DNA from 4 places in the Streptomyces sp. JN8 genome. Region 3 is predicted to be linked to each of the others. Evidence: riboswitches for the same ligand, from Rfam matches in the RefSeq annotation. Region 3 holds a riboswitch; each other region holds the start of a gene.
What was found. A riboswitch is a leader RNA that binds a small molecule or an ion and turns the genes downstream of it on or off. The one in region 3 is predicted to bind cobalamin.

Region 1 (7,606 bases), 6.1 Mb from region 3:
CGAGAGCAGGACGAGACGGGTCCGCGCGACCCCGACGCCGAGCGTCGCCGCCGCGTCCTCGCCGAACGCGAAGGCGTCCAGCGTGCGGGCGTGTCCGCCGCAGACGACGAGTCCGACGGCGAGGACGGCGGCGCACACCCCGACGTCCGTCCAGTCCGCTCCCGCGAGGGAGCCGAGCAGCCAGAACAGGACCCCTCGGGTGGTCTCGGCGTCGGCGGCGGTCATCACGACGAACGAGGTGAGGGCCGAGAAGAGCTGCATCGCCGCCACCCCGGCCAGCACGACGCGGTCGGTCGACCCGCCCAGCGTGTGGCTGAGGACGAGCACCAGGGCGAAGGAGCAGAGCGCGCCGAGGAACGCGCCCCCGGTCACGGGGAGCAGGCCCCCGCCGGCGCCGAGGACGATGACGGCCACCGCACCGGTCGAGGCCCCGGAGGAGACGCCCAGGACGAACGGGTCGGCGAGCGGGTTGCGCAGCAGCGACTGGAGCACCGCGCCGCAGACCGCGAGGCCGGCGCCGCAGACGGCCGCGAGGAGGGTACGCGGCAGCCTCAGCTCCCAGACGATGCCGTCGCGGATCGCGCTCAGGCCGGACGGGCTCCCACCGAGGTGGGCGGCCACGACGGACCAGGAGTCCGAGACGCGGATGTCGGCCGGACCGATCGTGAGGGCGACGGCGACCGAGGCGCACAGCAGGACGACCCCGCCGACCGCGGCCACCGTCGCGAGGGCGCGGGACGTGCGGACGGAGGCGCGCACGGACCGACCCACCGCGGCGGGCCGGTCGGCGTGATCACGGTCCGGCGGGTCCGCCGTCTCCAGCCCCGGCCGGGTCACTTCGCGAGACCGTACGTCTTGAGCGCGGCGGAGACCTTCTCGATGCCCTCGACCGTGCGGATGGTGGGGTTCATGGCCTGACCGCTGAGGATCACGTACCGCTTGTTCCGCACCGCCGTCATGTTGCGGGTGACCGCGTGGGACTCCAGGAACTCGATCTTCTTCGCGGCGCTCTCCGCCGACTGCGCCCTGCGGGTCAGATCGGCGATCACCAGCACGTCGGGATCGCGGTCGGCGACGGTCTCCCAGTTGATCTGCGGCCACTCCTCCTTCGTGTCGTCGAAGACGTTCCTCACGCCGAGCGCCCCGCTGACGATGCCGGGAGCGCCGCAGCAGCCGGCCATGTACGGTCCCTGGGAGTCGGAGAACCAGTAGAGGACGGACGCGTCGCCGAAGTCCGCGCCGGCCGTGGCCTTCCCGACCCGGGCGCGGAGCTCGCCGATGAGCTTCTCCCCGCGCTCCGGCACGCCGAAGACGCGGGCGAGGTCCCGGATCTCGCCGTACACGGTGTCCATGGTCAGTGGCCTCGTCCGCACACCGTCGCCACCGCCGCCGTTGTCCTTGCCGACGCAGTCGCCGGGGGAGAGGTAGGTGGGCACGCCGAGCTTCGTGAACCGCTCCCGCGGGGCCACGCCGCCCTTGCCGAGGGTGTACAGGAAGGACGCGCTGACGAAGTCCGGTTCGACGTCGAGGACCTTCTCGAAGGAGGGGTAGCGGTCGGCGAGCCGGGGCACGGTCGCGTTCGCCTTCTCCAGCCCGCCGAGGACCGGATCGGTCCAGGTGGCGGTGCCCACCATGCGGTCGGCGAGACCGAGGGAGAGCAGGATCTCGGCCGATCCCTGGTCCAGGGCGACGGCCCGGCGGGGGACGTGGTCGAGCTCGACCCGCTGTCCGCAGTTGTCCAGACGGACCGGATGGCCGGGCCCCGCCTGCTTCGCCTCGGGCTTGGCCGCCCCGGTGGTGTCGCCGCAGCCGGAGACGAGGGCGGCAGCGGCCACGAGCAGCACGGCGGCACGGGAACGGTGGGCGAGGGGCACAGGAGGAGTCCTCTGCGTCAGGGCTCATGCGCGGAGCCTGTCGTACGGTGCTTCCCGGACGACGGCACGCCGTCCGGGGCGCCAGCAGGTCTTCGGACTCGGGGTCGTCCGGACGGAACGCCTTCCCGGGCCCGTCGGGACCCAGTGGCCGCTGCTCCGCCCGTCACCCTCACCGCTGCGCGTCAGCTCCGGATTCCCACCGGATTCCCTGACCCGCGCACATACCGTGTCGATACGTACAGGGGTACGACTGGCCCGGGCAAACTACCACAGGGCGATCTTGGACCCGGCAAGCCGCCCGCCGGAGGGAAGGCCGGCTGAGGGCCGTCCGGCCGCCGCTCTCGCCCGCGGACGGCCGGCCTTTCGATCTCGAACCGGCAGTCGCCGAACGGAGGGCGTACCTGCGCACGCCCGTGCCGCCGCCCGGGTGCACCTGTCCTCGCGGGCGCATGAGCGGGATCTCTCCGGGCAGCCGAGTGGGGGAGGAGAACAGCATCCCTCCCTACCCGGTAAGGCGGTGTGATCATGGGAAGCGACGTACGGACCGGCCGTCCGAATCTGCCGGACCCGTCGGATCCGGAACTGGCGCCCCCCACGCGTCCCGTCCCTCCCGGCCCGGCGGGGCCACCGCCGGACCCCGGTCGCGAGCCCTGGCACGCGGGGACGACGGAACTGGGCACTCCGCCGCCCGATCCGGTGCCCCCGAACCCCACCCCGGCCCCCGGCCCAGGTCCCGGCCCGCAGCCGGGTCCGGTCCCCGGCCCGGTGCCCACGCCCGGCGGGCCCGACCCGGTACCCCCGGCTCCTCCGCAGCCCGGTCCGGACCCGCAGCCCGGCGATCCGCGCCCGGAGCCCGGCCCGAACCCGGGGCCCCTGCCCGGGCCCGTACCGGCACCGGGGCCGGCTTTCTGACGGCTCGCGCCGCCTCGGCGACCGGCATCGCGCCGGGGCGGCCCCCCCCGGCTCGCCCGGGCGTACGCGGCGGGGTACGGCCGTCCGAGGACGCCACGCCCGCCCGCCCGGCTCCCGTCCGCAGGCGGCTCACCGGACGAGGTAGACCTCGTCCTCGTAGCACCAGGCCCAGTCCTCGTCCGCGGACAGAGTCAGCGCGACCGGGTGCCCGGTCCTGTCGTGATGCCGGTACGCGTGCCGCCCCGGCGAGCTGTCACAGCAACCGACGTGTCCGCACGTCGCGCACCAGAGCAGCCGCCGCCAACTCCCACCCGAGGAAAGGCACTCGGCGCAGGCATCGGCCGGCTGATCCGGCGCGACGGGGAGGGTCGCGGCATGGCCGCAGGCGCGCCCGCCCTCCGGGCGGCCCCCGTCGTACGCCACGGCCCAGGAAGGCCGGGGTGTGTCGCGATGCCGGTCGGGTCGTGCGTCATCGTCGGATCGGTCCATCGCCCGATTCTCCCGCACCCGAGGGAGGAAGCCCTGCCGAGCCGCCCCGGCCCCGCGGTCCCCACCCGTGAGCCGTCGCGGGGCCGCGTCTCGCCGGTCGGCGTGCACACGATGCGTTGTATGTACACATTCGTCTAAACTGGGCGATGAGTGCCTGCAGGGCACACAGGTGACGTGTGCCGGTGGCGGGGACAGTGCGAGGTCCGGGCACGAAGAGCGCCGGACCTCGGAAGCCGACGCGACAGCGGCGACGGCTCGGCAGCCGACAGGGGTAACCCGTGGACGGACTGAACGAATCCCAGGCTTCCACCCGCCTGATTCGTCTCCACCAACAGGTCGCTGCGCTCCGGCTGATGCCGCGCGCGTGCCGCCGGCTCAACGACACCATCGATCTGATCCGCCTGCGCCTCGACGTCCTGCCCGAGGGCCTGTACCAGCCGGTTCCGGGCCTGCCGGTGCGGAAGGCCCGGCGCGCGGCCGGCAGCAGGTCCCGCTGGACGGCGATGGAGCCGGTCGTCGCACGCCTGGGAGTGAGGACGGCCAAGGACATCGGCTCGAACGCCGGCTACTTCCCGATCAAACTCGCCGGGCTCGGCATTCTCGTGGTCGCGCTGGAAGCGGATCCGAGGTTCGTGCGGACCACGACGACGGCCGTACGGCGCAACCGCCTGGACAACGTCGCGGTGATGGCCTTGGAGTTGCGCACCGACACCCTCGGCCTCCTGCCGACCACCGACTGCACCCTCCTGCTGTCCCTCTGGCACCACCTGGTCAAGGAGCTCGGCCTCGAAACCGCCACGCAGCTGCTTCGAGGCCTCTGGGACCGCACCGACAAGGTGCTGTTCTTCGACACCGGCGAAGCCGAGATGCCCGACTCCTTCGGCCTTCCCCCTATGACGCCCACACCCGACGCCTGGCTCACGGAGTACCTGCGGGAGAGCTGCGCGGGAGCGCGCGTCGAGCACCTGGGCCGCCATCGCGCCTTCGACGCGGACGGCCTGCCCGCGGAGCGCGCGCTCTTCGCCGTCGTACGGGAGCCGCGGTAGCGCGTACCCGCCCGGAGACCGCGGACGTCCGGGCCGGCGGGGCCGGAGGGCCGCCCGCCGGACGCCGACCGCCCCCGGACCGAAAGGCCCGGGGGCGGCTGCCGCGGAGCGTGGTCACGCGAGGGGCGTCAAGGGGCGATGGCCATGTCGAAGACATGGATGCCGCTGTTGTCCGGCAGGACGACGAAGTCGACCTGCTTGGCCGCGTCGAGGGGGATGGAGTGGGCGAACACGCGGTAGGCGATGCCGGCGTTCCCGTACCCGCTCGGGCGGTTCCGGCCGTCGGACGACGCGACCAGCGTCGCGCCGTGCGCATCGGCGGGGGAGAAGGACCAGTTGGGGAAGCCGAACGAACCCTTGGCGGAGGTCCCGTCCCGGTAGTACACGGTGGCCGTTCCCGTCGCACCGCTTCCGACGCCCGACCCGAGGAAGACGAGCCGGCTGCCCTGCCCGTTCAGCGTGACCGCCTGTCCGGCACTCGCCACGTTGTCCTTCGTACCGCTCGGCACGTCCGGCCAGGTCAGCTTCGCGCCCAGCGCGCTCACGGACGCGCCGCGGGTCAGGCCGACGGCCGCGAGCTTCTGAGCGGAGAAGCTGTTGCCCTCGCCGTCGTAGTCGCCGGGCGCGGTGTCCGACTCGTCGGTGACGGCGACCCCGTTGTAGGCGGCCTTGAGATCGGCCAGCGGCTCGCCCGAGCGCTGGGACAGCGTGCCGGTGGCGGACCCGGCACCGTCACCGCCCTGGTACGTCGCGGCAGCGGTGAACGTTCGGATCGTGAACCCCGGTCGCTGCTCCGGAACTTGGATCCTGAACTCGGTGACGACGGACTGGCCGGCGGACAGGGCGCCGCTCACGGTGCGTTCGGCCGGCTGCACCGACCAGCCCACCGGCCCGGCGAAGGACACCTTGAGGGACCGCATGCGGTCGGGCCCCGCGTTCTTGACGGTCACCTTCACCGCCGAGATGGCGGGCCCCTGGAGGTCGACCGGTGAGACGGCCACCTCCGTCCTCGCCGCGGCGGGCGCCGGTGCGGCCGCGAGGACCGGCGTGGGGACGAGAAGTATCGCCGCCGCGGCGGCCCCGGCTCTGAGCAGGCTGATCACTCGGACTGGTCGCACGGTCTGTCTCCTTCGCGAGAGTGCGGGAAGCGGGATGGTCAGCCGACCGGAGGCATGTCGGAGGCGCGCGAGTCCAGGCCCATCCGCAGGTTGACCCAGGAGCCCCGGGTGAAGTCGGGGATCTCGACCGGACGGCCGCCCGCGGCCAGGGACTTGACGCTCAGCGGCACGGGGGAGCACCAGGCGGCCGAGTCGTAGACGTCGATGTCCGGGACGAGCCCGGCCCGCATCAGCTGCACGGTGCGCCACTGCAGGACGTAGTCCATGCCGCCGTGACCGCCGTTGTTCGCCGCGTCGTCACCGATCTTCTTCCACAGCCAGTGGTCGAACTCCTTGCGGTAGGCGTCGGCGGCACGCCAGGAGTGACCGCCGTGGTCGGGTTCGACGTAGATGCGCCCGCCGCTCGTCGCCATGACGCCCGCGTAGTCCTCGAAGATGCCGCGGCTGCCCGCGAGGGTGTTGATGCGGCTGTAGGGGCGCGGCGAGCTGACGTCGTGCTCGGCGCGGATGACCCGCCCCTTGGCGGTGTCGATCAGGCAGGTGACGAGGTCGCCGTTGACGTACGTCTCCCGCCACGAGGGGTGGGACCGGGGGACGAAGCGCTCGCGGTAGTCGGCGAGGCCCCTCGGCGCGGTGGCGGTGGCCCGCAGCACCGTCATCCGGTCGCCGCGGTTGATGTCCATGGCGGCGGCAATCGGAGCCAGCCCGTGCATGGCGTAGAAGGACGCGGTGCTGCGGGTGTGCCAGAGGCGGCGCCAGGAATCGGTGTAGTACGTGTCCGAGAAGAGCAGCTCACGCAGGTCGTGCAGATAGCCGCCGTGGCCGTTCGTGATCTCGCCGAACAGGCCCTCGTGCGCCATCTTCAGCATCGCGAGCTCGTTGCGGCCGTAGCTGCAGTTCTCGGCCAGCATGAGATGGCGGCGCGTGCGCTCCGAGGTGTCGACGAGGTCCCACAACTCGTCGAGCTCGGTGGCGATGGGCAGTTCCACGATGACGTGCTTGCCCGCCGACATCGCGGCCTTGCCCTGCCGGTAGTGGAACTCCCACGGGGTGGCGATGTAGACGAGGTCGATGTCGTCGCGCTTCAGCATCTGCGCGAAGGACTCGTCCGAACCGCCGTACTCCGCGGGGCGCGGCTTGCCGGTCGCGACGAGCCGGTCCGCGGTGCGCTTGGCGCGATCGGCCCTGATGTCACAGACGGCGGTGACCGTACAACCGGGGACGACGGACCAGCCCTCGGCCATGCCCGAGCCCCGGTTGCCCAGGCCGATGACACCGACGCGGACGGTCCGGTGCGCGTCGTACGGCACATCGATCATGGACTTCTGCCCGGGCCTGCGCTTCGGCACGGACGCCGGCACGGCGCCGGCCGCCTGCGCCACCGGGGAGGCCTGGGCGCCCCCGACACCGGCTGCGACCGCCCCGGTCGCCAGAGCTCCTCCCAAGACCAAGCGGCGTGAGACTGCGGGGATGTGAGGCATGCGGAGACGCTCCTCGTCCGTATCGGTGAGTGATCGGCATCACTGACGCCCAAGACTCTGGCGGGGGTAACGCGGGCATGTCAATAGATGCTCGTTAGGGCCTCCTTACGAACAAGAACGAGCATCGTGGCCGCGCGTGGGTGCAGCCGCCCGCAAGGGACCCGTCCGCCCCGGCGCATCGGCGGGGACGAACGGGCAGGTGGCACGGGCGGCGGGCGCGGCGGCGAAGACCTGCGGCAGGGCGGCCGGCACGGACGAGGAAGGGGCCGTTAGGGTCGCCGTATGTCGAGTCCTGGAGACGTGCCGCCGGAGATCCTGAACAGGCTCCGGTCCATCTGCCGGCAGATGCCCGAGTCCCACGAGGAGCCGGCGTGGATCGGGGTGCGCTGGCGGATCCGGGCCAGGACGTTCGCGCACGTCTACGCGCCGGACGTGGAGCGCTCCCCGGTCTACGCGCCGTACGCCACCGAGGGGCGGGAACCGGTCGTGATGACCTTCCGGGTGCCCGACGACGACCTCCTCGGCCTGACCGCCCCGGGATTCCCGTACTTCCGCGCCGACTGGGGCCCGAACGTCGTCGTCGCCGTCCTCGGCGACCACACCGACTGGACCGAGATCGCCGAACTGGTCACCGACAGCTACTGCGGCATGGCCCCGAAGTTCCTCGCCGCCCGCGTACCGAACCC
Region 2 (7,606 bases), 1.0 Mb from region 3:
GATCCGGTACATCACCAGCGCCACGTCCACCACCGGCGCCGGCACCCCCGCGCGTACCAGCCGGGGGAGGACGTCGGACACCGGTGTCGTGAAGGCGAAGAGGAGCACGCCGAGCGACGCCGAGGCCGTCCGCAGCAGCAACTCGCCCGCGTGCACCGGACCGTCGGGAGCGAGGGCGACGAACCCGCGGGAGCCGCCCACCTCGAAGAGCAGCGGAACCGCGCCGGTGACGCAGAACCCGAGCGGGATGCGGAACGCCCGCCACAGCGCCCGGCCCGGCACACCGGCCGGACCGAGCAGCACCGCGAGCGTGGCCGCCGCCACGAGCAGCGCGCCCGGCCACGGCGGCAGGCCGACCGCGCACAGGGTGAGACCGAAGCCGAGGAACGCCTTCTCGGCGGGATGGCGGCGGCGCCAGCGACTGCTGTGCGCCGCCGCGTCGATCGGCAGCATCCGCGGTTACGCGCCCGGTCCGCGGCCGGATCCTCCACCGGCGGCCGGCCCTCCGCCGGTACCGCTCTCGGCCGCCGTCGTGGCGGCCCGGGAGGCTCCGGCGGCTCCGGGTGCGCCGGCCCCGGGCAGGTCGGCCGCACCGGCCCCGGCCCCGTCGGCCCCGTCGGCCACGTCGGTTCCGGACCCCTCCGCGACGACTCGCGCCGCCCCCTGCCGACGGCCGCGGCGCAGGCCGAAGTAGTACGCCAGGACGCCGGCGCCGAGGGCGGCCTGCAGGGCGAACAGCGCGGACTCGATCTCCCCGGACGGGGGTTCGTACAGCGGGCTGAACCACGGTTCGTAGTCCGGCCGCAGCTCCGTGATCGCGGTCTCGGCCTCCGCGTCCGCCCCGACGAAGGGCTCCTCCTTGTGGTCGCCGAGCCCCAGGGCGAGCGGCAGCACCGCGAGCGCGGCGACGACGAGCAGCAGCAGGGTGTTGATCTTCGCGTTCCGGCTCATCGCGCGGCCGCCTCCTCGCGTCGCTCCGACGTGCGCCCGGCGAGGACGCCGAGCCGGACCAGGTCGCCCTTGCTGGACTGGGTGAGCAGGCGCATCACCAGCACGGTGAGCAGGCCCTCGCTCACGGCGAGCGGGATCTGCGTCACGGCGAAGATCCCGCCGAACTTGGCGAGCGCGCCGGGGATGCCGCTGCCCGGGTCCGGGAAGGCGAGCGCCAGCTGGACGCTGGTCACACAGTAGGTCGACAGGTCGGCGACGAACGCGCCGAAGAACACGGCGACCATCAGCGGCGCGCCGAACCGGCGCAGCAGCACGTAGGCGCCGTAGCCCGCCCACGGCCCGACGATCGCCATCGAGAAGACGTTCGCGCCGAGCGTGGTCAGGCCGCCGTGGGCGAGCAGCAGGGCCTGGAACAGCAGGGTGATGGTCCCCAGGACCGCCATGATCGGCGGCCTGAACAGGATCGCTCCCAGACCCGTACCGGTCGGATGGGAGCAGCTGCCGGTCACCGAGGGCAACTTGAGTGCCGACAGGACGAACGTGAAGGCGCCGGCGGCGCCGAGCAGCAGCGTGGACTCCGGGTTGGACCGCACCTCGCGGGTCAGCGCGCGGACCCCGTGGACGACGAACGGCGCGGACGCGACGCCCCAGGCGGCCGCGTGCACAGGGGGTAGGTACCCCTCGGCTATATGCATGGTTGGGAGACCCTCTCCAGCACCTCGTGGATGGACAACGCACCCTGGCCGGTCTCCTGGCTGACGGTCATTCCGTCCGACTCCGCCTTCCCACACCACGACGGTCTCCCGACGTGGTCCAGTGGCTTCCCCGAGGGCGTTCCCCGCGGGGGTGGAGCCGGACCTCCCGATCACAGTGGCGAGGGCCGCACCGGTACTGCACCGGTTTCCCGTACACCAAGGCCCTGCGACATTAGTGCGTTGACCTGCTGGATCACAACACGGCCGGTACCGGGCGCGGCCCCGCGCTCACTCCCCGCAGTCGGCCCGGGCGGCACCGGACGACCGCGGGGGCGCTCCCTCCGTCAGTCCTTGCGGTACGCGTACGCCTCCGCAGCGGCGGCCGCCACGGCGTCCAGGTCCCCGCCGGCGCCGGCGGTGACGTAGGCGGCGACCGCCCCCTCGACGAACGGCGCGTCCACGAGCCGGGCGCCCTCGGGCAGTTCGTCGCCCTCGGCGAGGAGGGCCTTCACGGTCAGCACCGCACTCCCCAGATCGACGAGGAGCGCCACCCCCGCGCCGCGGTCGGCGGCCTTCGCCGCCTCGGAGATCAGCTCGGAACTCGTCCCGAGACCGCCGTCGGGGGTCCCGCCGGCCGGCACGATCGGGGCGAGGTCGCCGCCCCCGGCGAGCCCGCGGGCCAGCTCGGCGACGGAGGCCGCGACGGCCGCGCTGTGCGACACGAGCACGATGCCGACCGGGCGGCCGCGGCCCGTGCCGCCGGTCCCGCTCACGTCACGCACACCGTCGGTACGACTCACGCCACCCACACCGTCCGTCCCGCTCCCGCCGCTCGTCCCTCCGGTGCTGTTCCCGCCGCTCATGCCTCCGGTTCCGCTCCCGCCGCTCATGCCGTCCCCTCGGCGGCAGGCCGCTCCTCGCCGCGGGCGACCTCGTCGAGGGCGGCGAAGAGCAGCGCCGAGGACGTGGCCCCCGGATCCTGATGCCCCACCGACCGCTCGCCCAGATAGCTGGCCCTGCCCTTGCGCGCCCGCAGGGGTACGGTCGCCAGGGCGCCCTCCGCGGCGGCCGCGCGCGCGGCGCCGAACGAATCGCGCAGCCCGTCCACCGCCGGCGTGAGCGCGTCGAGCATCGTCTTGTCGCCGACCTGCGCCCCGCCGAGCTGGGACACGGCGGTCACTCCCGTACCGAGCGCCTCCGCCAGCTGCTCCCGGGTGACGCGCGGGTCGTCCCCGAGGGTCTTGCCGGTACGGCGGAGGAGCGTGCCGTACAGCGGTCCCGAGGCGCCGCCCACGGTGGAGATCAGCTGCCGGCCGGCGGCGGTGAGGGCCGCGCCCGGCGTCGCGGGCGGGTCCTCGCCCAGGGCGGTGGTCACGGCGGCGAAACCGCGCCGCAGGTTGGCGCCGTGGTCGGCGTCGCCGATGGCCGAGTCGAGCTCGGTGAGCCGGTCCGCCTCCCGGTCCACGGACTCGGCCACGGCGGCCAGCCAGCGCACGAGGAAGGCGGCGTCGAAGGTCTGCGTCATGTCGGGCTCCTGTCCCCTCGTCCGTCTCACCGGCCCCAGCGCAGCGCGGGCGTCGCCACGGGGGCGTCCCAGAGGCGCAGGAGCTCCTCGTCCACCTCGCACAGGGTGACCGAGCAGCCGGCCATGTCGAGCGAGGTCACGTAGTTGCCGACGAGGGTCCGGGCGACCGGCACCCCGCGTTCGCCCAGGACGCGCTGGACCTCGGCGTTGAACCCGTACAGCTCCAGGAGCGGGGTCGCGCCCATGCCGTTGACGAGGGCGATGACGGGGCCCGAGGGGCGGAGGTCCTCGACGACGGCGTCGACGGCGAAGTCGGCGATCTCCCGGGAGGTCATCATCGGGCGCCGCTCGCGACCGGGTTCGCCGTGGATCCCGACGCCCAACTCCAGCTCGCCCTCGGGGAGGTCGAAGGTGGGGCTGCCCTTGGCGGGGGTCGTGCAGGCGCCGAGGGCGACCCCGAAGGAGCGGGAGCGCTCGTTGACCCGGCGTGCGATCGCCTCCACGCGCTCCAGGGGAGCGCCCTCCTCGGCGGCGGCTCCCGCGATCTTCTCGACGAAGAGGGTGGCGCCGGTCCCGCGCCGCCCGGCCGTGTACAGACTGTCCGTGACGGCGACGTCGTCGTCGACCAGGACCTTGGCGACCTGGATGCCCTCGTCCTCGGCGAGCTCGGCCGCCATCTCGAAGTTGAGCACGTCACCGGTGTAGTTCTTGACCACGAACAGCACACCGGCTCCGCTGTCGACGGCGGCGGCGGCCCGCACCATCTGGTCGGGCACGGGGGAGGTGAACACCTCGCCGGGACAGGCGGCGGCCAGCATGCCGGGCCCCACGAACCCCCCGTGCAACGGCTCGTGCCCGGAGCCCCCGCCGGACACCAGCGCGACCTTCCCGTCCAGGGGCGCGTCCCGCCGCACCACGACCCGCCGCTCCACGTCGACGGTGAGCTCGGGATGAGCGGCGGCCATCCCCCGCAGCGCGTCGGCGACGACGGTCTCGGGGACGTTGATGAGCATCCTCACGGGTACCTCCTGGTGGGACTGGCAGGTATGTGACTGAGCAGGCTTCCCGCAGGCCAGGGTAGTTGGAGTGGCTCGGTGAACGTCGGGTTCTCCGCCGACAGGCCTCGTGCGGTGGACCGGGCTCACCTGCGAACGGCCGGATGGCCGGCGTCCGTTTGGGGAGGCATGCTCGAAGCGCAGGTCACGGACGAGCCGGCAGGCGATGCAGTCGTCGCCGTGGACTCCCCGGCGAGGACTGCCCGAACTGCTTCTCGGTCCAGGAGCACGTCCGCTGGTAGAGCGGCACCCGGAACTGCTGCGCCCTCCCCTGTACGAGATCGGCGCGCATCGTTTCCCTCGCCGGCATCGCGGTCCCCCCTCGGCCACTGCTTCGTCGGTGGGGTCGACCCTGTGGCCCCCGCCGGGGAGGTGCGGTGCTCGGCCCCCGCCCGGCACGGCGGGTGTTCCCCGGCAGGGTGGAAACCGGCCACGCTATATCCCGCGTTGATCGTTTGCCTATCCCCGTGCCCTTTCATCGAGTCCGGGGGCGTGCAGCCCCGCGACACCGCCAGTGATCCAGGGGACAGGAGCCGACGCATGCGTCCGCGATGGAGTGACGACGACAGGCCTCACGAGGAGGCCGCGCCACGGGGCGCCGCGGACGGCGACGCCCACGGCGAACCGCCGGCCAGGGGGGCGGGGTCCGGACCGGTGCCGGACGGGCGGCTGCTGCTCGCCGCCGAGGACCAGGTGCTCCGGGCGCTCGCCGGGGCCGCGACGCGGGCCGGGTGCCGCGACGTCCGGGCCCGCCGGACGGACGGGGGCGACGCGGAGACGCCCGGCACCACCGAGTGGACGGCGGGGGAGACGCTCGGCGCCGCCGACGCCGTGCTCCACGTCGCGCGGTCGACGGCCGAGTTGGCCGCCACGGCCGACCGGTGCGCCGACGCCGGTGCGTGGCTGGGGCAGGTGCTGGTCCTCGGCGACGAACTGTGGACCGGCCCCCTCGGTCCCGCGGACCGCACCGCGGCGGCCTCGGCCTGGCGGCGCCTGCGCGGTCTTCCGCCGCGGGTCCGGCCGGCCGCGCCGGCGGGGGCCGCGCCGGTCGACCCCGGCGCCGTGCTCGCCCCGGGGCGAGCCGAGTGGATCGCCGACCTGCTCCTGAGCGCCTGGCTGGGCCGCGGCGGCACGGGGGCGGCGGGCACCGGAGCCGCGGCAGGCCATGGATGGCCCGGGGCGGGCGGCGCTGCGGCTCCGGGAGCGGGAGGAACCGGGGCCTCGGACGCGGGGGTCGTCGGGGGGCCGGGGGACGACGGAGGCCCCTACCTCGTACGGACCGACCTGTCGACGTCGTCCGGTGGCCGGCACCCCGTGGTGCCGTTCCCCCGGCCCGGTCGATCGGTCACCCGCGCGGGCACCGAGACGGGGGCGCGGGCCGCGTTCCTCGGGCGGATCGGCGGTCCGGCCGTGGATCCCGCCCGGCTGCTGGAGCGGATCGAGGCGGTCGCGGACGCCAGGACCGGGCTCCTCGGGCCGGTCCCGGAGGCCACGCCGGGGCCGACCGGCCTGTGGGGGTGCGCGGTAGCGGTGCCCGACCCGTTCGGCCCGCCGTCCTCCGACCCGCCGGGCGTCACGGTGTGGGGTCACGGACGGGACGCGCACGGCGCCCGCCTCGCGGCGGTGCTCGACGCGCTCGCCGCGTACGGGGCCCTGGCCGCCGCCCCGGACGCCCGGGGCGGTCGTGAGGTCTGGGGCCTCGACCTCGTCACGGACCGGCTGCGCCGGGTCCGCGCCGCCGAGGCGTCGCCGGCCCCGGCGCCGGGCACGCCGTACCGGCTGCCGACGGGCGTGGCGGCCGGACTCACCTGGGCGGCCGCGGTGGAGGCCGCGCTGACCACGCACTGCGAGGCGCTGGTGGTCCACCGGCTCGCCCAGCCGGGCGTACGCGTCCCCCGGCTCGCGCTTCCCGACCACGCAGGCCCCGCCGCCCTCCGCGCGCTGCGCGCGGAGGGTGAGCCGGTGGTCCACGACCTGACCGCGCTGGTCTCCGTGCCGGCCTGCGCGGTCCGGCTCGGGGACGACACCGCCGTCGCCGTCGCCGCGACGTGGGACGAGGCCCTCGCTGCCGCAGCCGAACGAGCCCTGCTCGCCCGGGAGAAGGGCGTTCCGCCCACCGGCTCGGGCCCCGCCGTCCCGACCGTCCCCTCCGTCACGCCGGACAGGGAGACGGCCGGCGGGCCGCTCCCGGCGGAGGACGGCGCGTCAGGGCGGGCGGGGCTCGTCGAGGTGCTCCGGGCCCGGGGACGCACGCCCGTCGCGGTGCTGCTCGACCACGATCCGCAGGCCGTCCGCCTCCTCCCGTATCTCGTCCATGTGACGCTGCTGGACGGCTGACGTCCCCTGATGCCCGGTTCGTGCCCGATGCCGGGCACGGGTTGCGAAACAATCCCGGATGCCAGGTGCCGCTCGCCTGCAGGCCGTGTAATGATCGCGGGGCTGACGCCTGGCGTCAGGTCACTGTGCGACGGGGGGTCGCGTAGCCGCGAGTGCAGAAGGCAGGATCCATGGGGGGGTCGATTCGGTTCCGCGTGCTCGGAGCCGTGTCCGTGTACCGGGACGAGAAACCGGTCACCATCGGTTCTCCGCAGCAGCAGGCCCTGCTGGTGGCGCTGCTGCTGCGCTGCGGCAGGGTCGCCTCCACCCAGGAACTGATCGCCTCGGTCTGGGGCGAGGAGCCCCCGGACTCGGCGCTGGCGAGCCTGCGCACCTACGTGTGGCGGCTGCGCCGGCTCCTGGAGGAGGACTCCACCGCGCCCCGGCTGCTGCTCTCCCAGCCCGACGGCTACCGCTTGGTGGCCCCGCCGCTCTCGGTGGACCTGCACCGTGCCGAGCAGCTCGCCGCCGACGCCGGCCGGGCCCGGGCCGGGGGCGACGACGAGGCCTGCGGGCGGCTGCTGGCCGAGGCGCTCGGCCTCTGGCAGGGCGCGCCGCTGGCCGGCGTGCCCGGCCCGTACGCCGAGCAGCAACGGGCCCGCTTCACGGAGCTGCGGATCGGGCTGGAGGAGAAACGTTTCGCGCACGAGCTGGAGGCGGGCCGGCACGGCGCGGTCATTCCCGACCTCACCGTGTTCACCCAGGAGAACCCGCTCCAGGAGAGGCCGTACGGCTTCCTCATGCGCGCCCTGTACGCCTCCGGACGGCAGGCGGACGCGCTGGCGGTCTACGCGCGTGCCCGGCGCGTCCTCGCCGAGGAGCTCGGCGTCGACCCCGGCCCCGAACTGACCGCGCTGCACGAGCGGGTCCTCGCGGGCGACCCGCTCCTCGACGTCTCGGTCCGCGGCACCCGGCCCGCCGCGGCCGTCCCCGAAACCCCTCGCCCGCCGACTCCCGAGGATCCACCACCCTCCCCGGCGCCCCTCGACGCGGACCCCTCCGGC
Region 3 (7,606 bases):
CCCGGCCGGGGGCGCGGGCGGCGCGGACTCCTCGGGAGCGGGGGAGTGCTCGGCGGCGGGACCCTCGCCCTGCGGGGGCACCCCTCCTCCGGGGCCGCCGTCCCCCGGGCCGCCGTCACCGGGACCGCCGTCCCCCGGCCCGTCGGGCTCGGGGTCCTCGTCCGGCTCCTGGCCCTTGAACTCCTCCAGGGTCTCGTCGAGCTTCTCCTCGTCGAGGCCGGGGGCGTCGAAGGGGGAGCGGCGGCGACGGTGGGGGAGCGCGAGGAGCGCGGCCTGCCGCACGTCCTCGGAGCCGACCTCGGTGCGGCCGGCCCAGGCGGCGAGCGCGGTCGCGGCACGGGCCATCACGATGTCGGCGCGCATGCCGTCCACCTCGAACGCGGCGCAGGTGGCGGCGATCTGGAGCAGGACGCCGTCGCCGAGCGTCACCCGGGGGAGCAGCTCCCGCGCGGCGACGATCCGCGCGCGCAGCTCCGCCTCGTCCGCGGCCCAGCGGTCGGCGAAGGCGGCGGGATCGTCCTCGTAGGCCAGCCGGCGCCGGACGACCTCGACGCGCTGCTGCGGATCGCGCGACGCGGAGACCTCGACGGTCAGCCCGAACCGGTCGAGCAGCTGCGGCCGCAGCTCGCCCTCCTCGGGGTTCATGGTGCCGACGAGCAGGAAGCGGGCGGCGTGCCGCACCGAGACGCCCTCGCGCTCGACGTGCGAGGCCCCCATGGCGGCCGCGTCGAGGAGGTGGTCGATGAGGTGGTCGCTCAGCAGGTTGACCTCGTCGACGTAGAGGATCCCCCGGTGGGCGGCGGCGAGCAGTCCCGGCTCGAAGGCCTTGACGCCGTCGGCGAGGGCCTTCTCGATGTCGAGGGATCCGACGAGCCGGTCCTCGGAGGCGCCGACGGGCAGCTCGACCATCCGGGCCGGCCGCTCGGTGCCGGGCGCGGTCCCGTGCGGCCCGTCGGGGCAGCCGGGGTCGGGGGCGCCGGGGTCGCAGCTGAACCGGCAGCCCGCGACCACGGGCACGGCGGGCAGCAGTTCGGCCAGCGCGCGTACGGCGGTGGACTTGGCCGTCCCCTTCTCGCCCCGCACGAGCACACCGCCGACGGCGGGGCTGACCGCGTTCAGCAGCAGGGCGAGCCGCAGGTCGTCCATGCCGACGACTGCGGTGAACGGATACCGGGTGCTCATCGGCCGGTCACTCCTTCGGATCGCTGATGTTCGGACGACGGACGGTGTCCGCCGGGGGCGGGGCTCACGGCGCACCCGGCGGCACGAACGGAAGCCCCCGCGGAGCCCCCTCCTCGATGAGCCGGAGCAGCGCGTCCGTGTCCGCGTGCTCCTCGATCAGGTCCCCGAGCCGGTCGAGCTGTTCCTCGCGGAGGGCGCCGAACGAGGTGTCGGGGGCGGGCGTGAAACGGCGGCCGGCCGCCGCGGCGACCTCCCGCAGGAACGCCCGCCGGAACCCGTCGCTCTCCAGCGAGCCGTGCCAGTGGGTCCCCCAGACCGCGCCCACCCGGCACCCGTCGAGGAAGGGCTCGCCGCCCAGCACCTCGGCGACCCCGTGGTGGATCTCGTACCCCTCCACGTGCTCCCCGAGCGCCTCGCCGACCGGCCGGGCCAGCGTCTTCTCGCGTGCGAACCGGACCCGGACCGGCAGCAGCCCGAGCCCGTCGACGGCCCCCGCCTTCGACTCGACCTCGTCCTCGATGTGCTCGCCGAGCACCTGGAAGCCGCCGCAGACGCCGAGCACCGGTCGGCCCTCGGCCGCCCGCCGCGCCAGGGCGTCGGCGAGACCGCGCTCGCGCAGCCAGGCGAGGGCCTTGACGGTGCCGCGGGTCCCCGGCACGACGACCAGGTCCGCGTCGACGAGCTCCTCGGCCCGGTCCACGAACCGGACCACGACGCCCGGCTCGGCGGCCAGCGCGTCCACGTCGGTGAAGTTGGACATCAGGGGCACCGCGCAGACCGCCACGCGCAGCACGTCCTCGCCGGCCGGCGGCGCGACGACGGACTCGCGCACCGCGCCCCGCAGCGAGACCCGGAGGCCGTCCTCCTCGTCGATGCCCAGCCCGTGGGCGTACGGCAGGACTCCGAAGGTCCGCCGCCCGGTGAGTCCGAGCAGCATGTCGAGGCCAGGTTCCAGCAGCGTCACGTCGCCGCGGAACTTGTTCACGAGGTAGCCCGCGACGAGCTCCTGGTCCTCGGGGGCGAGCAGCGCCGTCGTGCCGAAGAACTGGGCGAAGACCCCGCCCCGGTCGATGTCGCCGACCACCACGACCGGCAGCCGCGCCGCCCTGGCGATCCCCATGTTCACGATGTCGGTGCGTCGCAGGTTGATCTCGGCCGGGCTGCCCGCGCCCTCGCAGATCACCGCGTCGTACGTGCTCCGCAGCTCCTCCAGGCACGCGAGGACCGGCTCGAAGAGCTCCTTCTGCCGCCCTCCGTGGTAGCCGCGGGCGCTCAGCTCGCCGACCGGTCGGCCCATCAGGACGACCTGGCTGGACCGGTCGCTGCCGGGCTTGAGCAGCACGGGGTTCATCAGCGCGGTGGGCTCCACCCGCGCGGCCTGCGCCTGCATGGCCTGGGCGCGGCCGATCTCGGCGCCCTCCCGGGTGACGAAGGAGTTGAGGGACATGTTCTGCCCCTTGAACGGCGCCACCTTCAGGCCCTTGCGGACCAGCCAGCGGCAGATGCCGGCCGTCACGACGCTCTTGCCCGCGTCGGACGTGGTCCCGGCGACGAGCAGACCCCCGCCCCTCATGCGTTCCTCCGCTTCCGGGCCGGCGCGCCCAGGGCGCCGGATATCAGGCGGCCGCCGACACAGGCGGCCAGGGTGAGTGCGGTGACCCGCCGCGACAGGCGCACGGCCCGGTCGATGTCGGCCACCTCGACGTCCCTGCCCCCGCCGTTGAGCACCGGCCGGTGCTCGACCCGGCCGCCGTACGCCAGGGTGCCGCCGAGGCGTACGCCGAGGGCGCCCGCGAACGAGGCCTCGACGGGGCCCGCGTTGGGGCTGGGATGCCGCGCGGCGTCGGCCCGCCAGGCGCGCAGCGCCCCGCGCGGGTTCCCGCCGGCGACGGTCGCCAGGGCGGCCGTCAGCCGGGCCCCGGGCCAGCCGGCCACGTCGTCGAGGCGGGCCGAGGCCCAGCCGAAGCGGCGGTGCCGGGGCGACCTGTGGCCGACCATGGCGTCGAGGGTGTTCACGGCGCGGAAGCCGACGAGGCCCGGGACGCCCGCGACCGCGCCCCAGAAGAGCGCGCCGACCACGGCGTCGGAGGTGTTCTCGGCGACCGACTCCACGACGGCGCGGGCCATCGCGGGTCCGTCCAGGGACTGCGGGTCGCGACCGCAGAGGTGGGGCAGCCGCTCCCGGGCCACCTCCAGGTCTCCGGCGGCGAGCGCCCCGCCGATGGCCCGGGCCTCCCGCCCCAGGGTCGTACCGCCGACGACCGCCCACACGGAGGCGGCGGTCAGGGCGACGGCGGCGGCCGGCCGGTTCCGTACGGCCCGGGCGGCGAGCGCCCCGAGGGCGACGGTGGATCCGGCGCAGACGGCGGTGTGCAGGGCGCCCCAGCCGCGGTGGTCGTGGTGGAGGCGGTCCTCGACCGCGGCGGCCGCCCGGCCGAACGCGGCGACGGGATGCCCGCGGCGGGGGTCGCCGACGAGCAGGTCGACGGCGAGACCGGCGGCCGCGCCGTACGCGAAGACGCCGGGGGAGGTGAGGCCGGTTCTGCTGCGGCCGGGCATGGCGCATGTCCTCACTCAGGGTCCGCGCCCTGGATCGACGTGACCGGCGGCGAGAGTTCCTGACTCCCGGACCCTCGGATCCGGTCACAGTGGCGGGACCGCGCCGGATTCGCACCGGACTTCCTCTACTGCCGCCGTAATGGCCCCGGCAGTCCACCACGCCCCGAGAACAGCCGTCAACTCACCCTTGACCTGCACCGGGTCACTGTGCGGAGCACCACAGACACGACGGCGGGGCGGCCCGCACCCGAAGGTGCGGACCGCCCCGCCGGCCGGGTGCGGACCGTCAGACGACGATCAGGTAGATGCCGTACGCGACGGCCGCCGCGCACAGCGCGAAGCAGGCGTACGCGGCGGTACGGGCCAGAGCCGCGGAGCCTCCGCGGGCGGCGGCCTCCTCCTGCTTGGTGAGGCCGACGATGCCGAGGGTGAAGAGGCCCACGAGCGCGACGGTCGCCACGAGGCTGACTCCGAAGACGGAGCCGAGAGCTGCCCAGTCGATCTTCATGTCGTTCGTTCCTTAGACCGCGGCGGCGGGGGCCGGGGGAGCGGTCGGGTCGGTGGGGGCCGGCGCGGGGATGGTCGTCCGGAGCTCCTCGTCCGCGACGGCGGCGACGGAGCCGGCGGGCGGCGGCGGGGTGACGGCGGCCATGGCGGTGGTCACGACGCCCGCGGGCTCGCCGTCGAGGTCGTCGTCGGTGACGTTGTTGTGGTCGACCGGCTTGCGGCGGGAGAGCGACCAGATGACGGCCGAGCCGACGACCAGGAGGACGGCGACGGCGGCGATGCCCCAGGGGCCCTGCTTGGTGAGGAACTCGGCACCGGCGCCGACCAGGGCGGCGGCGGGCAGGGTCAGGCCCCAGGCGACGAACATCCGGGTGGCGGTCGACCAGCGGACGACGCCGCCCTTGCGGCCCAGACCGGCGCCCATCACGGCACCCGAGCAGGACTGGGTGGTGGAGAGGGAGAAGCCGAGGTGCGAGGAGGCGAGGATGACCGTCGCGGCGCTGGTCTGGGCGGCGAAGCCCTGCTGCGGCTGGAGGTCGGTGAGGCCCTTGCCCATGGTGCGGATGATGCGCCAGCCGCCGAGGTACGTGCCGAGGGCGATGGCGACACCGGCGGAGACGACGACCCACAGCGGGGGGTTCGAGCCGGGGGCGACGACGCCCTGGGTGACCAGGGCCAGGGTGATGATGCCCATCGTCTTCTGGGCGTCGTTGGTGCCGTGGGCGAGGGAGACGAGACCGGCGGAGGCGATCTGGCCGGCCCGGTAGCCCTTGGCCGTGGCCTTCGCCTCGGGGTTGGCCTTGATCCTGTACGTCAGCCGGGTGGCGGCCATCGCGGCGAGGCCGGCGACGATCGGCGCGGCGACGGCCGGGATGAGGACCTTGGTGACGATGGTGGGCCCGTTCACGGCCGACCAGCCGGCCGACATGACCGCGGCGCCGATGAGGCCGCCGAAGAGGGCGTGGGAGGAGCTGGACGGGAGTCCGAGCAGCCAGGTCAGGAGGTTCCAGAGGATCGCGCCCACCAAGGCGGCGAAGATCACCTCTGTACGAATGCCCTCTTCGTTGATGATCCCGCCGGAGATCGTCTTGGCGACCTCCACGGACAGGAACGCGCCGACGAGGTTCAGCACGGCGGACATGGCCACCGCCGTCTTCGGCTTGAGAGCACCGGTCGAGATGGTGGTGGCCATCGCGTTCGCGGTGTCGTGGAAACCGTTCGTGAAATCGAACACGAGAGCTGTCACGACCACAATGGCGAGCAGCAGCGTGATGTGTTCCATTTACCCAGGCAATCGTTTGAGGTCAGTGGCGGGACGAACGTAAGCAACCTGGGTGAACGGAAGGTGAACTGGGTCGGGCGTTGCGGTGTCCCGAACCGGCGTCCGGGGATTCCGCTTACGCCTCCCGGAGCTCCGCTGTCCAGCATGCGGTCACCCCGCGACCCCGGGTAATACCGGTCGTCACCGGGCACATGAGACCCACCCCCGTCCCCCCGCCGTCCACCGGTTCCGACCCCTGGACGGAACCATCCGACCGGGGGACCCCGCCGACGAGACCCAGGTCACCCTCCGGAGGGTCTCCCGCCCCCCGGAACGGCCCCGGACGAGGAGCCGCCTACGGCCCCTCCCGCGCCCCCCTCGACCGGGCCGTCCGGGTCCCACCGGTGGCAGACCGCCCCCGTCCTGCCGAGACTGGGAGCGTGCGCCCGGCTACAGCGACGGCAGCGGCCGTCACCACCCTGATCGGTGTCGGCGCGGTCGCGTTCGCGGCCGGCCGGTACGCCAGCGACGCCGCCCTCAAGGCGCCGTCCGTACGTCCCCTGCCCGGGGACCCCAAACTCACCGTGCACGCCACGGGTCCCGACCGGATCACGCTCACCCGCAGCCTCGCCTCGCTGCGCCCCGGGACCTACGGCCTGGAGGGCCACGGCCAGCACGCCGTCACCGGCCCCGTCCTCGACCGGGTCCCGCACACCGCGGACACCGTCGTCCGGCGCCTCGAACGCGTCGAGCGCGGAGTCCTCGGCCCCGGCTCCCGCGTCCGCCTCACCCCCCAGCTGCACATCGGGACGCCGACCACCGCCCTCGGGCTCGCCCACGAGGACGCCGAGATCCCCGGCGAGCTCGGCCCCCTGCCGGCCTGGCTCGTCGCGGCGCCCCGCACCCTCTGGGTGATCGCCCTGCACGGGCTCGGCGGCACCCGCGAGCACCCGCTGAACGTGGTCCCCTTCTACAACCGGCGCCACGTCCCCGTCCTCGTCCCCGCCTACCGAGGCGACGAGGGGGCCCCCGCCTCCCCGGACGGCCTCGCCCACCTCGGCGACTCCGAGTGGCGCGACGTCGACGCCGCCATCCGCTACGCCGTCCACCGGGGCGCCGCGAAGGTCGTCCTGCACGGCTGGGGGACCGGCGCCTCGATGGCCCTGCGGGCCGCCGCCGAGTCCGGGGTGCGCGACCGGATCGCCGGACTCGTCCTGGACTCGCCCGTCCTGGACTGGGAGGCGACCCTCCGCAACCTCGCCGCCGCCCGGCACGTGCCCGCCCCCCTGCTCCCGCTCGCCGTCCGGGCGGCCCAGGGCAGGACGGGACCGCACGGCGACCTCCTCGAAGCCGTCTCCGCGCCCGGCGCGCTGCGGGTCCCCGTGCTCCTCGCCCACGGCCCCGACGACACCGTCGCCCCGTGGGAACCCTCCGTCGAACTCGCCGCCCGCCGCCCCGATCTGGTCACCCTCCTGACCGTCCGGCACGCCCCGCACACGGCGATGTGGAACGCCGACCCGGTCCGCTACGAGGAGGCCCTGCGCCGCTTCCTCACCCCGCTCCTCTAGGCGGCGCGCGCCGCGCCGGGGACGGCGCGTCCGATTCCGATTGGGCTTTCGGGCCGTCAGCGGGAAGACTGCCCCCGTGACGTCTCGAAAGCCCGATGGCAACTCCAGACTCCGACTCGTCCGCCCACGGGCGCTGGCCACCGCCCGACGGGCCGTGACGACCCGGCGCACCCGGCCGGCGCCGCGGCCGCCCGAGGGCACCCCGCCCCGCGCCGAGCTGGCCCGCCAGGCCCGGCACGTCCTCGCCGACGCGGTACGGATCGCCCGCTGGGCCGCCGTCGAGCGCGGCGCCGTCGCCGCCCCCAGCGGCCCCTCGGCCCCCTCCGCGCAGGAACGGGCCGCCGTCGCGCTGAACCTGACACCCGGCCAGATCCGGGCCGGCTGGGACCGCGCCCGGCTCGCCGGCCTCGTCGAGCTCCACGGCGACACCGCCCGCCCCGGCTGGCGGCTCCAGGCCTGGGACCGCGACGACTCCGCCGTGCTGCGCGGCTGGGTCGCCCTCTTCGACGCCTGGTCGCTGGTGCACCCG
Region 4 (7,606 bases), 5.6 Mb from region 3:
CCGGGGGCGATCCGGTCGGAGAGGTCCGTTCCCCCGGCCGTCTCCACCGCACCCGGCGGCTCGACGTGACCACGGCCGCGCACGGTGCGCTGCGGTTCACCCGCAGTGCACCGCTGGGCCGGGTGTGGCACGTGACGGACGACGCCGACGGAGTCGTCGCCCGGGTGACCGTCTCGACCGTCCGCTCCCTGGACGGCCTCCAGGGCTACCGCGTGGAGTTCGACCGGCGGGCCCGGGACGAGCGGCGTCGTCTCGTGGTCGGCGGGACGGTGTGTCTCCAGGTGGTCCGCCGCTGGCTGCTCGCGCCCGGAGGCGACGCGGCCTGACGGCCGGCCGCGCGTCCGGCTGTCCGCGCTGCCGGACGCCTGGCCCGTCGGGTGTCGGTCCGCGCTGCCGGATGCCTGGCCCGTCGGGTGTCGGTGCGCACGACCGGAGAGGCCGTGCGGTCAGGCGCCCGGCCCGGCGTCGACGTCGGCGACCAGGCCTTCGACGAGGCTCCTGATCTCGTCACGGATGGGCCGCACGGCCTCGACGCCCTGCCCGGCCGGGTCGTCGAGCCGCCACCGGATTCCACTTCTCCCGCTCCGGCGGCACCTGCCCCCTGTGGAACGTGTACGAGGCCTTCGCCTTGCCGGGCCGCATCCACGTCCAGATGGCCGCCATGCCCGACGGGCAGCGCCACCTGTGGACGGCCCGCGCCGTCACCCGGCACCGGGGCGGCTGGGGCGAGCCCGGGAAGACCTTCGCGATCGGACTCGGCTGCGAGATCCGCCACGCCCACCGGCTCGTGTACTCGGACGGGCTCGACCTCGCCAACGCGGCCGCCGCCACCCCGATCGGCATGGGCTGCCGCGTCTGCGAGCGCCTCGACTGCCCCCAGCGTGCGGCTCCGCCCCTCGGGCGTCCGCTCCTGATCGACGAGGACACCAGCACCTTCGTCCCGTACCCCGTCGCCGACCCCTCGGCCTGAGCCGGCGGTCAGGGGGCGGGGGCCAGGGCGCCGCCGGCCGTCCGGATCCCGCCGCCGCGCCGCCGGTGGGGGTGGACTTACTAGGACGTCCAACTATATGTTCGTGACGAGCCCGCGGTGCAGGGAAGCCGGTGTGAATCCGGCGCGGTCCCGCCACTGTGACCGGGGAGTGTGCTCTTCCAGCAGGTCAGGCCACTGACGGAAACCATCCGTCGGGAAGGCCGGAGAGCATGCGCTGATCCGGGAGTCAGGATACCGGCCGTGGGGTGTTCCGTGTTGTCCACGAGGATGGAGCAGACACGCATGGCACCGGTACGTGACCACGACCCTGGTGATCCGGCGGAGTACCCGAACCCCGAGGCCCTGTCCCCGCGTTCGTGACTCGACGAAGGCGTCCCCGCCTTCCCCTGTCCCGCGGACGGACCCGCGTGCGCGCACCCCGATCGGTGCCGCCCTCGCGGTCCTCGCCGCGCCTTCCTCGGATCCACACCTGACGAGAGCAGGCTTCGATGGTCCGCGAACTCACCCACTTCATCGGCGGAAGGCACGCCACCGGCACGTCCGGTCTCTTCGCCGACGTGTACGACCCCAACACCGGCGCCGTCCAGGCCAGGGTGCCCCTGGCCGGACGCGCCGACACCGAGGCGGCGATCGCCGACGCGCAGGAGGCCCAGCAGGAGTGGGGCCGGTGGAACCCGCAGCGCCGCGCCCGCGTCCTGCTGCGTTTCCTCCAACTCGTCGAAGGAGAGCGGGACTCCCTCGCCCGGCTGCTCTCCGCCGAACACGGCAAGACCGTCGCCGACGCCCACGGCGACCTGCAACGCGGCCTGGAGGTCGTCGAGTTCGCCGCCGGCATCCCGCACCTCCTCAAGGGCGAGTTCACCGACAACGCGGGCACCGGCATCGATGTCCACTCCCTGCGCGCCCCGCTCGGCGTCGTCGCCGGGATCACGCCCTTCAACTTCCCCGCGATGATCCCGCTGTGGAAGGCCGCACCCGCACTGGCCTGCGGCAACGCCTTCATCCTCAAGCCGTCCGAGCGCGACCCCTCCGTACCCCTGCGGCTCGCCGAGCTGTTTCTGGAGGCCGGGCTCCCGCCCGGCGTGCTGAACGTGGTCAACGGCGGCAAGGAGGCCGTCGACACCCTCCTGGAGGACCCCCGCGTCCAGGCCCTGGGCTTCGTCGGCTCCACCCCGATCGCCGCGCACGTCTACGCCACCGCCGCCGCCCACGGCAAGCGCGCCCAGTGCTTCGGCGGAGCCAAGAACCACATGATCGTGATGCCCGACGCCGACCTCGACCAGGCCGCCGAAGCCCTCGTCGGAGCCGGCTACGGCTCCGCCGGCGAGCGCTGCATGGCGATCTCCGTCGCCGTCCCCGTCGGCGAGGAGACCGCCGACGCCCTCGTGGCCAAGCTGAAGGAGCGCATCGCCGCCCTGCGCATCGGCCCCTCCGACGATCCCGACGCCGACTTCGGACCCCTCGTCAGCCGGGACGCCCTGGACCGGGTCGACCACTACGTCGGGATCGGGGTCGAGGAAGGCGCGGAACTCGTCGTCGACGGGCGGGGGTTCACCCTCCCCGGCCACGAGAACGGCTTCTTCGCGGGAGCCTCGCTCTTCGACCGCGTCACCCCCGCCATGCGGATCTACCAGGAGGAGATCTTCGGCCCGGTCCTGTGCGTCACACGCGCCGCCGACTACGAGAGCGCGATCCGGCTGCCGAGCGAGCACCCGTACGGCAACGGCGTGGCCATCTTCACCCGCGACGGCGACACCGCCCGCGACTTCACCCGGCGCGTCGAGACCGGCATGGTCGGCGTGAACGTCCCGATCCCGGTCCCGGTGGCGTACCACACCTTCGGCGGCTGGAAGCGCTCCGGCTTCGGGGACCTCAACCAGCACGGCCCCGACGCGATCCGCTTCTACACCCGCACCAAGACCGTGACCTCCCGCTGGCCCTCCGGGGTCAAGGAGGGCGCCAGCTTCACCATGCCGACGATGGGATGAGCGCCGTGACCACCCTCACCGAGGACCAACTGGCGCTCGCCGAAGTCACCCTGGACTTCGCCCAGGAGCAGCTGGCCCCGTACGCGGTGGCCTGGGACCAGGACAAGCACTTCCCCGTCGACATCATCCGCAGGGCCGCCGCACTCGGCCTCGGAGGCGTCTACGTACGGGAGGAGCACGGCGGCTCCGGACTGAGCCGGGCCGACGGCGTCCTCGTCTTCGAGACCCTGGCGACCGGCTGCCCCTCCATCGCCGGCTACCTCTCCATCCACAACATGGTCGCCTGGATGATCGACCGGTACGGCAGCCCGGCCCAGCGCGCCCGCCGGCTGCCGGGCCTCTGCACCGCCGAGACCCTGGGCAGCTACTGCCTCACCGAACCGGGCGCGGGCTCGGACGCGGCGGCGATCCGGACCCGCGCGGAGCGCGACGGCGACCACTACGTCCTCAGCGGAGTGAAGCAGTTCATCTCCGGCGCCGGAGCCTCCGACCTGTACGTCGTCCTGGCGCGCACGGGAGGAGACGGCCCGCGCGGGATCACCGCCTTCCTCGTCGAACGCGGCGATCCGGGCCTGTCCTTCGGCGCGAACGAGCGCAAGATGGGCTGGAACGCGCAGCCCACCCGGCAGGTCGTCCTCGACGGTGTGCGGATCCCCGCCGACCGGCGCCTCGGCACCGAGGGCGACGGCTTCCGCATCGCCATGCACGGCCTCAACGGCGGCCGCCTCGGCATCGCCGCCTGCTCCCTCGGCGGCGCCCAGAGCGCCCTCGACCGCAGCCTCGCCCACCTCGCCGACCGCGAGGCCTTCGGCGCACGACTGCTCGACGCCCAGGCCCTGCAGTTCCGCCTGGCCGACATGGCCACCGAACTCACCGCCGCCCGCGCCCTGGTACGGCAGGCGGCCGACGCCCTCGACCGCGGCGATCCGCAAGCGGTGCAGCTCTGCGCCATGGCCAAGCGGTTCGCCACCGACACCGGCTTCTCCGTCGCCGACCGCGCCCTCCAACTGCACGGCGGCTACGGCTACCTGAGCGAGTACGGCATCGAGAAGATCGTCCGGGACCTGCGGGTCCACCGGATCCTGGAAGGGACCAACGAGATCATGAACGTCATCGTCGCCCGCGGCCTGACGGAGAGTCTCCGATGACCGAGGACGTGCTCGTCCGCACCGAGGGCCGCACGGGCCGCCTCGTCCTCAACCGGCCCCGGGCGCTGAACGCCCTCACCCACCCCATGGTGCTGCGCATCGAGGAGGCGCTCACCGCCTGGCGGGACGATCCCGCCGTCGACGCGGTGGTGATCTCCGGCGCGGGGGAGCGGGGACTGTGCGCGGGCGGCGACATCCGGGCCATCCACGAGGACGCACGGGCGGGCGGCACGGCCTCCGCGGACTTCTGGCGGGACGAGTACCGGCTCAACGCCCTCATCGCCCGCTACCCGAAGCCGTACGTCGCCCTCATGGACGGCATCGTGATGGGCGGCGGCGTCGGCGTCTCCGCCCACGGCACCGTGCGGATCGTCACCGAACGCTCCCGCGTCGCCATGCCGGAGACCGGCATCGGCTTCGTCCCCGACGTCGGCGGCACCTACCTCCTGGGCCTGGCGCCCGGTGAGCTCGGCACCCACCTCGCCCTGACGGGGGCGCCCGTCGGCGCCGCCGACGCCCTGCTGTGCGGCCTCGCCGACCACTTCGTCCCCTCCGAACGACTCGACCGGCTGGTGGACGACCTCGCGCGGACCTCCGTGCGCGAAGCGCTCGCCGAGCACGTCGCCCAGGCACCCCCCGGTGCACTGGCCGCCCACCGGCGGTGGATCGACCACTGCTACGCCGCCGGAACCGTCGAGGAGATCGTCGACCGGCTCGTCGCCAGCGGTGTACCGGCCGCCGAGGAGGCCGCCACCACCCTGTCCGCCAAGTCCCCGACCGCGCTCAAGGTGACCCTGACCTCCCTGCGCCGCGCCCGAGGGCTCGGACCGCTGGAGCGCGTCCTGGAGCAGGAGTACCGCGTCTCGTGCGCGGCGCTGACCTCGCCCGACCTGGTCGAGGGCATCCGGGCCCAGGTCGTCGACAAGGACCGCACCCCCCGCTGGTCCCCCGCCCGGCCGTCGGACGTCACCGACGAGGACGTGGCCCGCTACTTCGCCCCGCTGGGAGCCGACCGCGAGCTGCGGCTCACCTCCCCCGACTCGCTCCAGGAGGTGCCCTGGTGACCACCGTCATCGGCTTCGTCGGCCTCGGCCACATGGGCGGCCCCATGGCCGCCCACCTCGCCGCCGCCGGCCACCGCGTCCTCGGCTTCGACCTCGCCCCGGAGGCTCTGGCGACCGCCGCCGCGGCCGGAGTGCGGACCGTCGACTCGGCACGGGCGGCCGCCGCCGCAGCGGACGTCGTGATCACCATGCTGCCGGCGGGCCGCCATGTCCTCGGCTGCTACCAGGAGGAGGGCCTGCTCGCCGCCGCCCGCCCCGGCACCCTGTTCATCGACTGCTCCACCATCGACGTCGCCGACGCCCGCGCCGCCCACGAGGCCGCCGCGGCCGCCGGCCACCGCGCCCTGGACGCCCCCGTGTCGGGCGGTGTCGTCGGAGCCGAGGCCGCCACCCTCACCTTCATGGCCGGAGGAGGAGAGGCCGAGTTCACCGAGGCCGAACCGCTGCTCGCGACCATGGGGAGGCGCGCCGTGCACTGCGGCGGCGCGGGCGCCGGTCAGGCCGCCAAGATCTGCAACAACATGATCCTCGGCATCTCGATGATCGCGGTGAGCGAGGCCTTCGTCCTGGGCGAGAGCCTCGGCCTCTCCCACCAGGCCCTCTACGACGTCGCCTCCACCGCGTCCGGCCAGTGCTGGGCCCTCACCGCCAACTGCCCCGTCCCCGGCCCCGTACCGGCGAGCCCCGCCAACCGCGACTACCGTCCCGGGTTCGCCGCCCCGCTCATGGCCAAGGACCTGGGCCTCGCCGCGAACGCCCTGCGCGCCGGCGGCATCGACGCGGGGCTCGGCCTGCGGGCCGCCGAGATGTACGCCGCGTTCGCGGAGGGCGCGGGAGCCGCCCAGGACTTCTCCGGGATCGTCCACGCCCTGCGGGACACCGCAGCCGAAGCACCGAAGGGAACCACCACCGCATGACCGCGACCGACTACGAGACGATCACCGTCGAGCGGACGGGTGCCCGCACCGCACTGCTCACCCTCGACCGGCCCGAGGCGCTCAACGCCCTGAACCTCCGGGTCATGGAGGAGGTCGTGGCAGCCACCCGGGCCCTCGACCGCGACCCGGCCATCGGCTGCGTCGTGATCACCGGCTCCCCGAAGGCCTTCGCCGCCGGCGCGGACATCAAGGAGATGCGGCCCCAGGGGTACATGGACATGTACCTCACCGACTGGTTCACCGCCTGGGACCGGCTGGGCGAACTGCGCACCCCCACCGTCGCGGCCGTCTCCGGCTACGCCCTGGGCGGCGGCTGCGAGCTGGCCATGCTCTGCGACATCCTGCTGGCCTCCGACACCGCCGTCTTCGGCCAGCCCGAGATCAAGCTCGGCGTCATCCCCGGCATCGGCGGGTCCCAGCGCCTCACCCGGGCCGTCGGCAAGGCCAAGGCCATGGAACTCTGCCTGACGGGACGGACGATGGACGCCGCCGAAGCCGAACGGGCGGGCCTGGTCTCCCGGATCGTCCCGGCCGACGACCTCCTCTCCGAGGCCCTCGCGGTCGCCGAGACCGTGGCGGGCATGTCGAAGCCGGTCGCCATGATGGCCAAGGAGGCCGTCAACCGCGCCTTCGAGACCACGCTCGCCGAGGGCGTCCGCTTCGAACGGCGTCTGTTCCACGCGGTGTTCGCGACGGCCGACCAGAAGGAGGGCATGGCGGCCTTCGTCGACAAGCGGGCCCCGGACTTCACCCACCGCTGACCCGCCCGGGCTGCTGCCCCTCGCCGGGAGGGGAAGCGGCCGTCGGGTCCGCGGCCGTCGGGTCCGCGGCCGTCGGGTCCGCGGACGTCGTGTACACGGACGTCGGTCAGGACGCGGACACGAGAGCGTGCGCGAGCCTGACCGCGTCCGCCGTGGCGCGCACCTCGCGGACCCAGACGGCCCAGGCGCCCCGGTCTAGTGAGGATCCGGTCGTGGGCGCCCGGGCCGGACGTCGGGACGCCCGGCCCGGGTCCGCGGGGCGTCAGCCCTCGTCGGTACTCAGCTCGCTCCTGACCTGCCGCGCCGCGGTGACGAGGTTCTCCAGGGAGGCGCGGGTCTCGGTCCAGCCGCGGGTCTTGAGTCCGCAGTCGGGGTTGACCCAGAGCCGCTCGGCGGGGATGGCCTCCAGACCCTTGCGCAGCAGCGCCGCGGCCTCCTGCGTGCTGGGGACGCGGGGGGAGTGGATGTCCCAGACACCGGGACCGGCCTCGCGCGGGTAGCCGTGCTCGGCGAGTTCACCGGCGACCTGCATGTGGGAGCGGGCGGCCTCCAGGCTGATGACGTCGGCGTCGAGGTCGTCGATGGCCTGGACGACGTCGCCGAACTCGGCGTAGCACATGTGGGTGTGGATCTGGGTGCCGGGCCGGACCCCGCTGGTGGAGAGCCGGAACGACTCGGTCGCCCAGTCGAGGTAGGCGGCGTGGTCCGCGGCGCGC

Region 1: another riboswitch for cobalamin. It lies ahead of ACY0MR_RS00870 (ABC transporter substrate-binding protein); the one in region 3 lies ahead of ACY0MR_RS27770 (cobalamin biosynthesis protein).
Region 2: another riboswitch for cobalamin. It lies ahead of ACY0MR_RS32350 (energy-coupling factor ABC transporter permease); the one in region 3 lies ahead of ACY0MR_RS27770 (cobalamin biosynthesis protein).
Region 4: another riboswitch for cobalamin. It lies ahead of ACY0MR_RS03230 (CoA-acylating methylmalonate-semialdehyde dehydrogenase); the one in region 3 lies ahead of ACY0MR_RS27770 (cobalamin biosynthesis protein).

Annotation. Positions count from the first base shown of each region.
Region 1 is NZ_CM147852.1:171,789-179,394, reverse strand. It holds gene ACY0MR_RS00875 (FecCD family ABC transporter permease) at 1-759, opposite strand, end outside; gene ACY0MR_RS00870 (ABC transporter substrate-binding protein) at 834-1,874, opposite strand; cobalamin riboswitch at 1,941-2,144, opposite strand; gene ACY0MR_RS00865 (UBP-type zinc finger domain-containing protein) at 2,916-3,209, opposite strand; gene ACY0MR_RS00860 (methyltransferase domain-containing protein) at 3,629-4,321, shown strand; gene ACY0MR_RS00855 (NEW3 domain-containing protein) at 4,450-5,439, opposite strand; gene ACY0MR_RS00850 (Gfo/Idh/MocA family protein) at 5,478-6,920, opposite strand; gene ACY0MR_RS00845 (MmcQ/YjbR family DNA-binding protein) at 7,203-7,606, shown strand, end outside.
Region 2 is NZ_CM147852.1:7,320,309-7,327,914, forward strand. It holds gene cbiQ (cobalt ECF transporter T component CbiQ) at 1-453, opposite strand, end outside; gene ACY0MR_RS32345 (energy-coupling factor ABC transporter substrate-binding protein) at 460-951, opposite strand; gene ACY0MR_RS32350 (energy-coupling factor ABC transporter permease) at 948-1,646, opposite strand; cobalamin riboswitch at 1,676-1,882, opposite strand; gene ACY0MR_RS32355 (PTS-dependent dihydroxyacetone kinase phosphotransferase subunit DhaM) at 1,991-2,446, opposite strand; gene dhaL (dihydroxyacetone kinase subunit DhaL) at 2,533-3,171, opposite strand; gene dhaK (dihydroxyacetone kinase subunit DhaK) at 3,198-4,190, opposite strand; gene ACY0MR_RS32370 (hypothetical protein) at 4,767-6,563, shown strand; gene ACY0MR_RS32375 (AfsR/SARP family transcriptional regulator) at 6,734-7,606, shown strand, end outside.
Region 3 is NZ_CM147852.1:6,306,386-6,313,991, forward strand. It holds gene ACY0MR_RS27760 (putative cobaltochelatase) at 1-1,182, opposite strand, end outside; gene ACY0MR_RS27765 (cobyric acid synthase) at 1,247-2,755, opposite strand; gene ACY0MR_RS27770 (cobalamin biosynthesis protein) at 2,752-3,741, opposite strand; cobalamin riboswitch at 3,773-3,914, opposite strand; gene ACY0MR_RS27775 (hypothetical protein) at 4,028-4,249, opposite strand; gene ACY0MR_RS27780 (anion permease) at 4,262-5,530, opposite strand; gene ACY0MR_RS27785 (alpha/beta hydrolase) at 5,950-7,077, shown strand; gene ACY0MR_RS27790 (hypothetical protein) at 7,154-7,606, shown strand, end outside.
Region 4 is NZ_CM147852.1:723,647-731,252, reverse strand. It holds gene ACY0MR_RS03245 (hypothetical protein) at 1-326, shown strand, start outside; partial or broken gene ACY0MR_RS03240 (phosphotyrosine protein phosphatase) at 447-563, opposite strand; partial or broken gene ACY0MR_RS03235 (short-chain fatty acyl-CoA regulator family protein) at 551-970, shown strand; cobalamin riboswitch at 1,069-1,248, shown strand; gene ACY0MR_RS03230 (CoA-acylating methylmalonate-semialdehyde dehydrogenase) at 1,480-2,979, shown strand; gene ACY0MR_RS03225 (acyl-CoA dehydrogenase family protein) at 2,976-4,127, shown strand; gene ACY0MR_RS03220 (enoyl-CoA hydratase/isomerase family protein) at 4,124-5,191, shown strand; gene mmsB (3-hydroxyisobutyrate dehydrogenase) at 5,188-6,108, shown strand; gene ACY0MR_RS03210 (enoyl-CoA hydratase) at 6,105-6,890, shown strand; gene metE (5-methyltetrahydropteroyltriglutamate--homocysteine S-methyltransferase) at 7,153-7,606, opposite strand, start outside.